DNA from 2 places in the Mesorhizobium sp. AR10 genome. Region 2 is predicted to be linked to the other one. Evidence: predicted binding sites of a transcription regulator. Region 2 holds the regulator's gene; the other holds the start of a gene.
The links. The regulator PhoB, encoded in region 2, activates phosphate uptake and scavenging genes when phosphate is short. The targets are predictions, from matches to a motif close to TGTCATNNANCTGTCAT.

Region 1: ppk2 (polyphosphate kinase 2) is a predicted target of PhoB. The motif match lies at 2,981-2,997, and genes of this name have one in related genera.

What each region holds. Positions count from the first base shown of each region.
Region 1 covers NZ_CP080524.1:4,516,567-4,521,662, forward strand. Annotated here, with positions in the region: gene hemB (porphobilinogen synthase) at 1-350, shown strand, start outside; gene LHFGNBLO_RS25520 (glyoxalase superfamily protein) at 587-1,123, shown strand; gene LHFGNBLO_RS25525 (dihydrofolate reductase family protein) at 1,303-1,947, shown strand; gene ppk2 (polyphosphate kinase 2) at 1,999-2,919, opposite strand; gene LHFGNBLO_RS25535 (aldo/keto reductase) at 3,158-4,201, shown strand; gene LHFGNBLO_RS25540 (glycosyltransferase family 90 protein) at 4,232-5,096, opposite strand, start outside.
Region 2 covers NZ_CP080524.1:1,656,601-1,661,696, forward strand. Annotated here, with positions in the region: gene pstA (phosphate ABC transporter permease PstA) at 1-1,231, shown strand, start outside; gene pstB (phosphate ABC transporter ATP-binding protein PstB) at 1,249-2,073, shown strand; gene phoU (phosphate signaling complex protein PhoU) at 2,115-2,822, shown strand; gene phoB (phosphate regulon transcriptional regulator PhoB) at 2,839-3,528, shown strand; gene LHFGNBLO_RS11570 (ROK family protein) at 3,544-4,788, opposite strand.

The DNA.
Region 1 (5,096 bases), 2.9 Mb from region 2:
CCGCTGGCCTGCTCAAGGGCGACAAGAAGACCTACTATATCGACCACGCCAATTCCGATGAGGCGGTGCGCGAAGCCGAACAGGACATCGCCGAAGGCGCCGACATGCTGATGGTCAAGCCCGGCCTGCCCTATCTCGACATCATCCGGCGGCTGAAGGACGAATTCCAGATGCCGACCTTCGCCTATCAGGTGTCGGGCGAGTATTCGATGATCAAGGCAGCCGCCGCCAATGGCTGGATCGACGGCGAGAAGGCGATGCTGGAATCGCTGCTTGCCTTCAAGCGCGCCGGCTGCGACGGCATTTTGACCTACTTCGCGCCCGAAGTGGCGGCGATGCTGAAGGGATAATATCCCCTTCATCGGACATTCGGCACGGCGGCGTGAGCGCCGCCATTTTTCCGCTGACAAGCAGCGGTGGCCCCGGCTATGATGCGCGCACGGCCGGAGGCGGCCGGCAGCCCGCGCCCTGCCAAGGGGAATGGCGAACGCCTCCAAAGGATGCTTCCTGACCCGTTTCACCGTCAGGCGAAGGCGTCGGCAATGCGAGCACTGACGAAGACTTCGCCGTGACCAAAGGAACGGACATGCTTGCCTATCACGATGCCAAGACCATGGCGAAAGCCATGCGGGAGGCGCTTGCCGCCCGCGACCTGACGATCAGCCACAGCGAGGCGCTGGAGATCGTCGCGCGCCAGTTTGGACTGGCGACCTGGAATATCCTGTCGGCAAAAATCGACACGCCCAAGCAGGACACGATCGTCTTCGAACGGACGGCGCCGATCGTGCGCATCTTCGACGTGGCCAAGGCACACGAATTCTACCTCGGCTTCCTCGGTTTCACCGTCGACTGGGAGCATCGTTACGGCGACCACTTCCCGCTCTACACGCAGGTCTCGCGCGGCGGCCTTGTCCTGCACCTGTCCGAACATGCCGGCGATGCTACGCCCGGTGGCAACATGGTTGTCTACATGAGGGGTATCCGCGACTTCCACAAGGAACTGGCGACCAGGAACTACCGCTACATGAAGCCCGGTATCGAGCACGAGGACGGGCGGCTGACGGTCGAGGTCATCGACCCGTTCAGCAACCATCTCCGCTTCATGGAACTTACGGGCGAATGACCTGATATGGCGGCTGTCTTGACGGCCGCCATCACCTGGCCAGACACTCATGACGAAGCAGCCCGCGCGTCGCCTTGCGACCCGTCTCACGACGCGCGGCTGAAAAAGCACTTGCAAGATGCAATCAGTTTAGCTAGAAACTAACTGCTTGCATTTAGCAACCGGTTTAGGAGGCATCCATGTCCAAACTTCGTGTCGCCGCATTCACCCTGTCGATCGACGGCTTCGGCGCCGGCCCCGACCAGGACCTGAAGAACCCGCTGGGCATCGGCGGGGAGGCCCTGCACAAATGGATGGTCGGCACCCGAACCTTCCGCAACATGGTTGGCGAAAAGGGCGGAACAACGGACACGGACGACGGGTTCACGGTGCGCAGCTTCGAGAATGTCGGGGCCTGGATCCTGGGCCGCAACATGTTCGGGCCGATCCGCGGAGAATGGCCGGACGGTAGCTGGAAGGGTTGGTGGGGCGATAATCCGCCCTATCACGTGCCGGTCTTCGTGCTGACGCACCATGAGCGTGAGCCCAGCGTGATGGAAGGCGGCACGACCTTCCATTTCGTCACCGACGGCATCCACTCCGCGCTGGAAAAGGCGAGAGCAGCGGCCGACGGGAAGGATGTACGGGTCGGCGGTGGTGTTGCCACGATCCGGCAATATCTCCAGGAAAGCCTCATCGACGAACTGCATCTGGCGATCTCGCCGATGCTGCTCGGCTCCGGCGAAAACCTCTTTGCCGGTCTCGATATGCTCAAGCTTGGCTACCGCTGCACCGAGCAGGTCGCGACGCCGGATGCCACGCATGTCATCATCAAGCGTGATTAGCGGCCGGAGTGGCGTGGCCTGGATCGACTGCCACGCCGGTCGTATGGACCGTCAGTACTTCTCCGGCACGTAGAGTTCACGCGGCAGCGTCTGACGCTCGTATTCGGGATTGAAGACGCGCTCCGGCAGCGTGATCTCCTCGTGCGGCACTTCCTCATAGGGCATCTGCTTGAGGAGATGATCAATGCAGTTCAGCCGCGCCCGCTTCTTGTCGTTGCCTTCGACGATGTACCAGGGGGCTTCCGGAATGTTTGTGCGGGCGAACGTTTCTTCCTTGGCCTTGGTGTACTGCTCCCAGCGCACGCGCGACTGCAGGTCCATCGGCGACAGCTTCCACTGCTTCATCGGATCGTGGATGCGCATCAAAAAGCGCATCTGCTGCTCCGCGTCGGTGATCGAGAACCAGTATTTGACCAGCGTGATGCCGGAGCGGACCAGCATGCGCTCGAACTCCGGCACGTCGCGGAAGAACTCCTCGACTTGATCCTGTTCGGCGAAACCCATCACCCGCTCGACGCCCGAGCGGTTGTACCAGGAGCGGTCGAACAGCACGATCTCGCCGCCGGCAGGCAGATGCGGCACATAGCGCTGGAAATACCATTGCGACTTCTCGCGCTCGGTCGGCGCCGGAAGAGCCACGACGCGGCAGATGCGCGGATTGAGCCGCTGGGTGATGCGCTTGATGACGCCGCCCTTGCCCGCGGAATCGCGGCCCTCGAAGACCACCACCAACTTCTTCTTGTGATAGGCGACCCAGGACTGCAGCTTGATCAGCTCCGACTGCAAGCTGATCAGGTCTCGAAAATACTGCATGCGATCGATCGAGGGCGGATGCGCATTCTTGTAGATCTTGGCGATCTCCATCGACAGCGCCGGCTCCGACATTTCCAGTTCGTAGTCTTCGTCGAGCGTGTCGGCGAGTTCCGCTTCCAGCCAATCCCTGGCGGGAGAATTCTGTTTTAACTCGGTCATTTGCGCTGCTCCGCTTGCCAACCTGAGATGGAACCCTGAGCCGACTTGATATAGGCCGGCAATGACGGTTTTATTGCAGTCGGCAAGCGAGCCGGGCACCACCGCAAGCGCGAGGCATGATCGATCCGTCGTCGTGGCATGGCGACAAGCCGCTCGAATTGTCCTACAAATGCCCGTCCAATTCGGGCTGCCTGTTTCCGGCACCCCTTCAATACAATCACATTCGCGAGGATCTGACATGGAATACCGCACCCTCGGCCGTTCCGGGCTGAAAGTTTCGACGCTGACCATGGGCACCATGACCTTCGGCGGCGCCGGCGCATTTGCGGCGGTCGGCAAGACCGATCTCGACGAAGCCCGTCGGATGATCGACATGTGCATCGATGCCGGCATCAATCTCATCGACACCGCCAATGTCTATTCGAACGGCATTTCCGAAGAGATCATCGGCGAAGCGCTGGGCGGCAAGCGCAAGGGCGACGTGCTGATCGCCTCCAAAGCGCGGATGCGGATCGGCAAGGGCCCAAACGACGAAGGCCTGTCGCGCTACCATCTGATCCGCGAGTGCGAGAAGAGCCTGAAGCGCCTGCGTACCGATGTTATCGACATCTATTTCCTGCACGAATGGGACGGGGTGACGCCACTCGAGGAAACCATCGCCGCGCTCGACACATTGGTCAGCCAGGGCAAGGTCCGGTATGTCGGCTGCTCCAACTATTCCGGTTGGCAGGTGATGAAGGCGCTGGGTATCAGCGACCGCCGGCACCAGCCACGCTTCGTCACCCAGCAGATCCACTACACGCTGGAAGCGCGCGAAGCTGAATACGAACTTTTGCCGATCTCGGTCGATCAGGGGCTTGGCGTGCTGGTGTGGAGCCCGCTCGCCGGCGGATTGCTGTCCGGCAAGTACCACCGCGACAGCCCAACTGCCCGCCAGCTCAGCGGCTGGTCGGAGCCGCCGATCCGCGACGAGGACCGGCTGTGGCGGATCGTCGATGTCCTTGCATATATCAGCAAGGCTCGCGGGGTTTCCGCCGCACAGGTGGCGCTGGCCTGGCTGCTCGGCCGGCCGGCTATCAGTTCCCTGGTGATCGGCGGACGGACCGAGGCGCAGTTCAAGGACAACATCGCCGCTGCAAGCCTGGCACTTACCGACGACGAGCGCAGCCGGCTCGATGCGGTCAGCCGCCCGCCGGTGCTCTATCCCTACTGGCACCAGCAGCTCACGGCAAAGGACCGCTTCGGTCCGGCCGATCTGCTTCTGGACCGCACCGGCATCTGACCAGGGGGATAGTGCGGCGACGCCGCCGCTCTAACCCTGGATATAGCGCCACACCTCGGGATCAGGTTCGACCTGGCCCGAGAGCACGAAATATTTGTAGAGCACGAGCAGGGAGATCGCCTGCTCGGCCTGCTCGTTGCAGAACTTTCGGCAATAGGCGTTGGCCGCGGCAATGATGCGTTCGGCCTCAGTCGGATGCTGCTCGAAATACCGCACCTTTTCGGCAAGATCGGCGAAATCCGGTTCGAGCGGCACATAGTGAACGTTCGCCTCGATCTGCTTTTCGGCGAACCAGGTCTCGTATGTAGGCGGCGGCATCAGGCACAGCGAATTCGAACTCATGATCCATTTGAGGTTGGTCGCCACATCATTGCCTTCGAGCGAAACGATGTAGCGGTAGTGTCGCTGCTGGTCGATGGTGAGATAGGGCTTGCGGTATTGCGCCGCCGCCGTCCGCTTGGGTGTGCCGACGTCGCAGAACGGCAGATCGCGCACCGCCTCCAGGAACAGGGTCCGGATCGGATTGTTGAGATCGCCGCGCCAGACCACGGCCGGACGTTTGTCGGCGAAACGCATCCTGTCGGCGGGCATGTGGAAGTGGCGGAACTTGTCGAGTTTCAGCAGGACCGCGTTGCTGTTGCCGTCCTGTATCGGCCGATCCTTGACGATAGACGGCACATTGGGCACTTCGATGACGTCGCCGAATTCCAGATCGATGAGCAGTTCGGGATCGAAGTAGCGGGCAAACTCCTTCAGGTCGTAATAATACATGCTCGGCGAAAACGGCAATCGGCTGATGGGCACCGCATCAGGGCCCGGCGCGAAGGTGTGCTGCAGCTTGTTGTAGTAATTCAGACGTTCGCGGACCGACCCGTCAGAGAGCCTTGCCTGGCGC
Region 2 (5,096 bases):
ACGCCGCTTCCGCATCTACGGAGTCATGGCGATTTCCGTCGGCCTGGCATTCCTGGCCATCATGCTGATCACCATCGTCTCGAAGGGCTACACCGCCTTCTGGCAGACGACGGTGTCGCTGCCGATCTCCTTCGACGAGAAGGTGATCGATCCCTCCAACAAGCGCGCCACCGATCCGAGCGTGCTGATCAAGGCGAACTATCCCAAGCTTGCCGAAAAGGCACTGATCGCCAAGCTCGGCATCAATCCCGACGACAAGCCGACGATCCAGAAGCTCAAGGGCTTCCTGTCCGAGGGCGCCCGCGTCCAGTTGCGCGACATCGTCGCCGCCGATCCGTCGGTGATCGGCTTGACGCGCGACGTCAACATTCTCGCTGCCGCCAATCTCGACTCGGCCTTCAAGGGCCAGATCGACCTCGGCGTCGAGGAAGCACGCCGCAAGGTTTCCGACCAGCAGATCGCCTGGATGAACAAGCTCAGGGCCGACGGCGCAATGGCAGAGCATTTCAACACCGGCCTGTTCACCTATGGTGCCTCCAGCCGCCCGGAAACCTCAGGCATGGGCGTGGCGATCATCGGCTCGTTCTACATGATGGTGATCGTGCTGCTGCTGGCGCTGCCGATCGGCGTCGCCGCCTCCATCTATCTGGAGGAGTTCGCCAAGAAGAACCGCTTCACCGACCTGATCGAAGTCAACATCAACAATCTGGCCGCGGTGCCTTCGATCGTCTTCGGTCTGCTCGGCCTTGCGGTCTTCATCAACTTCCTCGGCATGCCGCGCTCCGCCGCCTTCGTCGGCGGCCTTGTGCTGACGCTGATGACGCTGCCGACGATCATCATCGCGACGCGCGCTGCCCTTGCCGCCGTGCCGCCGTCGATCCGCTCGGCAGCGCTTGGTCTCGGCGCCTCCAAGATGCAGATGGTGTTCCACCACATCCTGCCGCTTGCCGCCCCCGGCATCCTTACCGGCACCATCATCGGCCTGGCGCGTGCGCTCGGTGAAACCGCGCCGCTGCTGCTGATCGGCATGGTCGCCTTCGTCGCCGATTATCCGACGACACCTTTCGATCCGGCCACCGCGCTGCCGGTGCAGATCTATATGTGGGCGAACGAGGCCGAACGCGCCTTCGTCGAGCGTATGTCGGGCGCCATCATCATCCTGCTCGTCTTCCTCATGGCCATGAACATCACCGCAATCGTGCTTCGGCGTCGGTTCGAGCGGCGCTGGTAGAAAAAAGGCATTTTGGTATGAACATCATGACCGAACAGTCCCTTGAAAACGCAGTGGGCGACAAAATGAACGCCAAGTCGAACGAAGTGATCAAGATGCGCGGCGACAAGGTCGGCGTGTTCTACGGCGACAAGCAGGCGCTGTTCGACGTCAATCTCGACGTCCGCCTCAACCAGGTGACGGCGCTGATCGGCCCCTCCGGTTGCGGCAAGTCCACCTTCCTGCGTTGCCTCAACCGCATGAACGACACAATCGACTCGGCGCGGGTGACCGGCAAGATCACGCTGGACGAAGAGGATATCTACGACAAGAACATCGACGTCGTCGAACTCAGGGCGCGTGTCGGCATGGTGTTCCAGAAGCCCAATCCGTTCCCGAAGTCGATCTATGAGAACGTCGCCTATGGCCCGCGCATCCACGGACTGGCAAAGCGTAAGGCTGACATGGACCAGATCGTCGAATCGAGTCTGAAGAAGGCGGCGATCTGGAACGAGGTCAAAGACCGCTTGCAGGAGGCAGGCACCGGCCTTTCCGGCGGCCAGCAGCAACGTCTGTGCATCGCGCGCGCCATCGCCGTGTCGCCCGAGGTGATCCTGATGGACGAGCCCTGTTCGGCACTCGATCCGATCGCCACGGCTCGCGTCGAGGAACTAATCGACGAACTGCGCCAGAACTACACGATCGTCATCGTCACCCACTCGATGCAGCAGGCGGCGCGCGTGTCGCAGCGCACGGCGATGTTCCATCTCGGCTATCTGGTCGAGGAGGGCGCCACCGACAAGATGTTCACCAACCCCGACGACAAGCGCACCCAGGACTACATCACCGGCCGGTTCGGCTGAGCGGTTCTGACAGCGAAGTTTCAGACACGAGGACGAAGATCATGGGTGAACATACCGTCGCGTCGTTCGATGAGGATCTGGAGCAGATCAGCCAGCTGATCCGCGACATGGGCGACCTGGCCCGCTCGATGGTCAGCGGCTCGACCAAGGCGCTGCTCAATTCGGACAACGCATTGGCGCAGCGTGTCGTTTCCGACGACGCCATCATGGATGCGCGTCAGCGCGAGCTCGACGACCGCGCCATCACGCTAATCGCCAAGCGCCAGCCGATGGCCAACGACCTGCGTGCGGTCGTCGGCTCGATCCGCATGGCTGGCGATCTCGAACGTATCGGCGACCTTGCCAAGAACATCGCCAAGCGCGTCGGCACCGTCGGCCTCAGCGTCACGCCGCGCGACCTCTCGCACTCCATCGATGTGATGGCGCAGCTGGTGCTGGTCCAGGTGCAAGGGGTCATCGAGGAATATGCAGCCGCGGACGCAGCAGCGCTCGCCACGCTCAGGAACAACGACGAGCGCATCGACGTCAAATACACCTCGGTGTTTCGCGAGCTTTTGACCTACATGATGGAAGACCCGCGCAACATCACCGCATGCACGCATCTGTTGTTCTGCGCCAAGAATCTCGAGCGCATCGGCGACCATGTCACCAACATCGCCGAAAACGCCTACTATGTGCTGACCGGTTCACAATTGCCTGCCAATCGTCCCAAGCAGGACGAAACGGCGATGTCCGCGCCGGCGGCATGACAGGGGTGACCAGTCGATGATCGCGCCACGCATCATGGTGGTGGAGGACGAGGAGCCGCTAGGCGTGCTGCTCCGCTACAATCTCGAATCCGAGGGCTACCAGGTCGAGGTGGTGACGCGCGGCGACGAGGCTGAAATCCGGCTGCAGGAAAACGTCCCCGATCTTCTGGTGCTGGACTGGATGGTGCCAGCGGTTTCCGGCATCGAGCTTTGTCGGCGCCTCAGGATGCGGCCGGAAACCGAACGGCTGCCGATCATCATGCTGACCGCGCGCGGCGAGGAGAGCGACCGGGTGCGCGGCCTCTCGACGGGGGCCGACGACTATCTGGTCAAACCGTTCTCGACGCCGGAATTCATGGCCAGGGTGAAGGCGTTGCTGCGTCGCGCCAAGCCGGAAGTGCTGTCCAGTGTGCTGAAGGTCGGCGATATCGTGCTCGATCGCGAATCGCACCGGGTCTATCGCAAGAAGAGCGAAATCCGGCTCGGGCCGACCGAATTCCGGCTGCTCGAATTCATGATGCGGCATCCCGGCCGGGTGTTCTCGCGCAGCCAACTGCTCGACAATGTCTGGGGTGAGACGATCTACATCGACGAACGCACGGTGGATGTGCATGTCGGCAGGCTGCGCAAGGCGGTCAACAATGGCCGCATGCCCGACGTCATCCGGACGATCCGTGGTGCGGGATACGCGATCAGGGAAGACTAGTCGCCCGGTTTGAATTCAGGCCACGTTCTTTCCGGTGACCGTTCGGGCCTGCGCGCCTGGTGCGAAAATCTCCTGGTCGACGAAGCTCAGCGCCCGCATGGCGCAGCCTTCGCGGATCAGCGGCAGTTCATTCGGCTCGGTGTCGAAGGAGATCGATTTCGAATGCTGGCCGCCGGCCGTCTGGGCGATGGCCTCGCGCAGTGCCGGCTCGATCAGGTCGAAAGCGGCGGCGCTGACGCCGACCATGGCGACCGGCGCCGGATCGATCAGCGCAAACAGGCTGCCGAGACCGAAGCCCAGCGCTTCACCAGCCTTGCGGTAGGCCTCGCGCTCCGGCCCGTCTTTCTCACGTGCCGCAGCTGCCAGAGTTCGCATGTCGGCGTCGCTGACGTCGGCGACCGGCTCGGCGTCCTCGCCCAATTGCCTGGCGTTGCGCCAGATGGCGTAGTTGCCGGCATAGGCCTCGACGCAGCCGCGCCGCCCACAACGGCAAAGCGCGCCGCCCGGGCGATGGATCATATGGCCGAACTCGCCGCCCGAGGAATGGGTGCCGGTGAACAACTCTCCCTTCAGCACCAGCCCCATGCCGATGCCGTGCGAGAGCAGGATGGCGATGAAGTCGTCACGGTAGCGGTCGGGATCGCGCCACTGCAGCGCCACCGCCATCATGTTGCAGTCGTTTTCCATCGTGGCCGGAATGCCGAATTCGGCCTCCAGTATGTCGGCGAAAGCAATGTCGGTCAGCGGCGTGATCGGTGACCACAGCATGGCGCGCGCGTGGGAATCGGTGATGCCCTGAATGCCCATCGCAATGCGGGCGATGCTGTGGACGTCGAGATCGGCGTCTTCGAGCCGGCGGCGGACGATGGCGACGCATTCCCCGATCAGTTCGTCGCGCGGCATGCTCAGCGTGTCCAGCCGGCGCTGTTCCTCGGCGACCAGCTGGCCGGCATAGTCGATGACGGCGACGGAAAGGAAGTTGAGCGACAGCACCACGGTCATGACCGCCGCGGCTTCCGGATTGAGGCCAAGGCCGACTTGCGGGCGGCCGCGTTTCAGCGCGACAGCCTCGCTGGCCTTGCTCTCGGCCAGGATGCCTTCCCCGATTAGGTCCGAGGAAATCGCCGATATGGTCGAATGGCTGAGACCGGTGGTTGCGGCGATCTCCGTGCGCGACGGCTGGCCGGCCCGGCGCACGGCCGAAAGCACCATCGCCCGGTTGCGCCGGCGCAAGTCGTCGTGGCGGATTCCAACCGACATGGTTCTGTCTTCCTCCCGGTCGTCGTCGCGGCCTCTCTTGATCGTATAGGCCGTCGGCGACGCCTAAAGTGCGTTGCGTCTGAATGGACTCACGCGACGCATTTTAGGGTATAGTTCCTGTGCGTGTCGTCATCCCAAAACCACTGCGCACTTTGGGCGACACGCCGTAGCAAATATTGGCAGAAGCAGGGGAGCCTGTCATTATTTATTCCGAGCCTCGAAAAAAAGTCACCAGCACATCAAAATCCATCAGAATCGATGTTGACAGTGCTCTGGTGTTAGATCAGTATTTTTTCGGGGCTCGAAAA